2 regions of the Corynebacterium sp. SA-MJD20WY100 genome follow, and region 2 is predicted to be linked to the other one. Evidence: predicted binding sites of a transcription regulator. Region 2 holds the regulator's gene; the other holds the start of a gene.

Region 1 (2,401 bases), on a different contig from region 2:
ATTCTAAAACCCCCAGGCAGACGCCAAATTTTTCGGTGGGTCAAATTCCCGCGCCCCACCCGCGTCGCCCCCACTCCCCTCCCCCATGCCCCATGTGCACCACCTTGCCCACTAGCTTTCCGATGCCTCCTGTCCCCCACCCCACCTGCACCTTTCCCGTTCGCTCGCTGCGGCGCCGACGCCCCACAGCGCACCGTCGCATAGGATATCCGCCGCGCACGGGCCCGAGTGGGGCAAAGTGGGGAATGGTGGTCACCAGGGGGCGCAGTGGGTGAAAGTGGGGCGCCGTGGCCTGCACCCCCTGCGCCAACCCAAAACGGCATAAAAAAATCCCGGCCCCTCACCAGAAGTGATGGGGCCGGGCAAAAAGTCCGGTAGCGGGAACTAGCGCTCAAAGCGGCTGCGGAACTTATCTTCCATGCCGCCAGACTGCGGATTCTGCTTTGGCGCCCTCTGCCGTGTGCCACGCGCCGAGGTCTTTGCGACCGAGCTCACGTTCGCGTCGCCGCGGAGCATCCACACACCCGCACCGAACATGACGAGGAAGCCAACGATGGACAGCGCGACGAACCACAGCGACATCTGCGCCAGCGCCACGCCGCCAATGAGAAGAACAAGGCCCACTACGACGAGCGCGACGCCACGCAACGTGACGCGGCCCTTCGCCCCTTCGGCAGCGGAGGCCTCCGTGACTGCAGCACTAAACTTAGGATCATCAGCCATCAACGACTGCTCGATTTCACGAAGTGTGCGCATTTCCTGTTCAGACAGAGACACAGCTTCCTCCTGCGGATCAAATTAGGGGCCAAAAGTGGGTTTCTACCTAGTCCAACGTCCAGAGTATCGGGTTAGTTCCCGAAACCCCATTTCCGTTTAGCAGATCACACCCACGCCACAGGGTAGCGCGTCAGGCACCGCAACAATACGTTCACCCGGCCGCCCGCCACGCACCCCAACGGAGCTTGCGGCAGGCAACACCACCTTAGGCCGCGAACGGCAGCGTGTCGTTTCCATCCACCACGGCAAGGAACTCGCCCACCAGAGCCATAAGCTCCAGCACCACCTCCGGCTCCACCGAGTCATCGAGCCCCGAGATGACGCGCGAGCGTGTGCGCGAGTAGGCCTTCAGCTTGTCCGCCCACTCCTGAGCTTCCTCGCCCACGAGCGCCAGACGCTCCCACGCACTCGACGGCAGGCGCTTGCGCTTGGCCACGCGCGAACCTGCGACCCACGCGCCAGCGGTACGCAGTGCTGCCTGATAGACGAATTCGAGCGCCTCCTCGTACTTTCCAGCGGAAGCCTCAACGCGGGCACGGTCGAGCAAGTCATAGCCCTGCGCCAGGAAGCGCACACGTTTTCCGGCCTGTCCAGCATCCGCAAACCTCGAAGCGGCGGAGATGATCTGTGCCATGATGCGACTTCCTTTCTTTCTTACGCGCCGTGGATATTTCTGACTATTCGGTTCTCCACATTCGAACCATCCGGCTTGTATGACTCACACACTACGAACCGTCCGAACATCTACTCCATATGTTAGTTCACATGTTCGAACAGATCAAGGGTTTCCACTGGACAATTTCGAATCACTCTTGCCGATGTTCGAAAAATTGGGGACTGGCTACACCGCCGCGGCAGCGACCGTGCGGGCAAACCACCGCACCCCTTGTTCACTCGATCGCGGGAAGTTTGATTCCATAGAGACGTGACCTTTACGATCCGCCGTCTGCGTTCCACGGAATTCGCGTTATACGTGCCCGTGCTCGTCAATATCTACGTCGAGGCCATGGGCTACCCCGACTCCGTCATGCCCTATCGCATCGATGCGTGGCGGCGCGACTGCATCCAGCCCGGCTTTACCGCCGTCATCGCAGAAGACGGAGACGCTATCGTGGGCCTCGCCTACGGCTTCCTCGGCAACTCGAGCACGTGGTGGGACCGCCAGTTGCGCATGGGGCTACACAGCCAGCGTGATCTCACGGACGACGATTGGGACCTCGTGCGCCACTACTTCGAGGTCGCCGAGATCCATGTGCTTCCCGCTGCTCAAGGTCAAGGCTTAGGCCGCACGATGCTCAATGAACTCGTCCGCGACGTCTCCGCACGCTACGCACTGCTGTCCACGCCCGAGGTTCCGCACGAGGACAACCGCGCGTTCGGACTCTACCGTGCCGCCGGTTTCTACGACGTCCTGCGCAACTTCCGCTACCCCGGCGACGACCGCCCCTTTGCCATCCTCGCGGCCCGGCTCCCGCTCGAGGGAGCGCCCGAGACCAACCCCGAGACCAACGCAGACGGCCCCGAACCGGACGCGCCCGCCCGCTAGGCCACTAGCGCCAATTCGGCCTTGGCCACACGGTAGGGTGTTCACTGTGAATAACGCAGCGAATGACACTCCAGTTTC
Region 2 (2,401 bases):
GCGTGAGCGTGCGTCGAGGGTAAACTCCGCGGTCTGGAAAGACTGGGAAGCAACAGCGCCGCCGTGAACGCGGTGGACGACGCCATCGCGGTCGAGCACCGCTAAGTCGCGTCGAATGGTCTCCGCGGTGACATCGAATCTCTCGGAAAGTTCGGTGACGTTGACGCGCCCTTCGACGGCGGTCAACGAAGCAATCTGACGGCGGCGCTCCTCAGCGTACATGGCGGCATCACTTCTTTTACTCGGGGACAATTCCGGTCAACGCGTGGTGCAACGAAGAGGGGCAGTGCTGCGCAGGCCTCGGCGGGGAGCCGGGGGCTGGTGCGGCGCGGTGCACTGCATTGCTGCGGTCGCGTTGCCTTATGGGGATATATGGCTATTGTCCCAAAACACGCGTAAAACAAAGGCGTTCGGATCTAATCTCACATTGAGGTATGCGCCACATCGCCCCTAAAAATTGTTCTACATGGGATTTCGGCTGTGTCCGGACGTCAATCTGTGATGAGCGTCCATGCAGGTTTCGCCCCAATTAAGGGGTAAAAAACACGAGAAAAGGGTGGGTAATCCCACCCTTGGCGCGTAAAAGGTTATCCGATTAAATCTTGCGGAAAACGGACACGACCTTGCCCATAATGGTGGCATGAGTGCCGTCGATGGGGTCAAAGTCATCATTGTGCGGCAACAGCCACACGCCGGTAGAGTCACGGTGAAATTCCTTGACCGTCGCTTCATCGCCACCCAACAATGCTGCGACAAAGTCGCCTTCCTCGGCGGTGGACTGCGAGTGAACGATGACCCAGTCGCCATCGAGGATGCCCGCGTCCTTCATGGACTCGCCGACGACCTGGAGCATGTACAGATCCCCGGAGCCGACAATCTCGTCCGGCATGGGGAAGTACGTGTCCACGTTTTCCTCTGCCGTGATGGGGGCGCCCGCGGCAATGCGGCCGACGACCGGCACGTAGCTTACTCCCGAGGCCTCCGGCGGAACCGGCTGTGTGTCCGCAGACTTCGGTGCAGGGCCCGGCTTCTTCTTCTGATCGTGGAGGTGGCGAACGTCCACCGCGCGCGGCTTGTTCGGGTCACGGCGCAAAAATCCCTTTTCCTCCAGCTGCTTGAGCTGGTAGGCCACGGATGAGGTGGACTGTAGTCCGGTAGCGTCACCAATCTCGCGAATGCTCGGCGGATAACCGCGCAGCAGGACTGCGTCGCTGATGACTTCGAGGATGCGACGCTGGCGTTCGCTCAGCGTGGAAACGTCGGGCTTGCCGGTATTTTTTGCTGACTTGCGGGGCATGGGTTCAAGGCTCCTTTGGGTGGGGCGGAAAGTCGTGTGGTCGATGGGCGGGACGAACGTGCGGATACGGACTAGGCGTATAGGAACGAGCCGGAAGAAGGCTGGGCGGGGAACGTGATCCGCCGCGGTGCTACCTCCGAGTCGTGCCCGAGACGCGCGACTGCCATGAAATGGCTTCCCCTCTATTTTTAGCACGCTAAGCACGGATGTTCGAGAAATTTGCGCGATTTGTGGACAAATTTTCGAAAGCTTGCTATAAATCGAACATAGCAACTAATTCGAACATAACAGCGACCAACTTTCGAACATGTTCTTACCGCTTCGTATGATGGCCGCACACGACGAAAGGACTCTCTCATGGCTATCGCATTGAACACTACTCGCTTCGCGGCTCGTACCTCGTCTTTGGTTGACAATCACTCCGCCGCAGTCGTGCCGCCGGCGGCCGTGTGGGATGTTCCGGCGGGGCATCGTACTCCACGTCGAACTGGTGCCTACGGCGGGAGCGTTCGAACGCTAGATATCGAACGCCGGAGCGGTCATGGACCAGCATCCGTGCGTCCTCGCACTGCTCGTGTTGACGTTTCGAACACGGAGGAGAGGGACTCGTTGCGCGGCGGCGCGGTGCTCGGTGCTGTGTTTGGAGCAGCGCTCTTCTTCACCATCGTCTTCGGCGGAGGCGCCGCGGAAGAGACCATGACTGGTGCGGATATGGCGCCGCAGGCAGAAATGGCCGCCGTCAACGTTGCACGTTAGGCCGCTTGGTTACGGGGGAGGTAGGGAAAGCTCCGCTTGGGGACGTCACGGCGCGGCATGCCGGGGACGTTCGCAAGCGAGACATAAGTAAATAGGGCCCGCGAGGGCAGGGCGCTACACTGGGACATCGAATCCGTACCGCACCCATGGCCGCACAGGTGGCCGTGGTCGCTGCGGCACCGTGGAGAGGAGTCCCAGTGTATTGCCCGTTTTGCCACAATGAACAGTCGCGCGTCATCGACTCACGCGTCGTGGACGCGGGCACGGCCATTCGCCGGCGCCGCGAATGCACGAACTGCTCGGGTCGCTTCACGACCGTGGAGAAGGCCGTGCTGCTCGTGGTCAAGC

What was found. Region 2 encodes LexA, which represses DNA repair genes until DNA is damaged. Its sites were predicted from a motif close to CGAACANNTGTTCG; they were not measured.
Region 1: ABJ196_RS04055 (SAV_6107 family HEPN domain-containing protein) is a predicted target of LexA. The motif match lies at 1,515-1,528, and genes of this name have one in related genera.

Annotation. Positions count from the first base shown of each region.
Region 1 covers NZ_JBCJKS010000005.1:40,143-42,543, forward strand. The annotation lists gene ABJ196_RS04050 (DUF3040 domain-containing protein) at 385-777, opposite strand; gene ABJ196_RS04055 (SAV_6107 family HEPN domain-containing protein) at 983-1,411, opposite strand; gene ABJ196_RS04060 (N-acetyltransferase) at 1,703-2,323, shown strand.
Region 2 covers NZ_JBCJKS010000011.1:5,657-8,057, reverse strand. The annotation lists gene ABJ196_RS07260 (DeoR/GlpR family DNA-binding transcription regulator) at 1-222, opposite strand, end outside; gene lexA (transcriptional repressor LexA) at 596-1,297, opposite strand; gene ABJ196_RS07250 (hypothetical protein) at 1,853-2,053, shown strand; gene nrdR (transcriptional regulator NrdR) at 2,251-2,401, shown strand, end outside.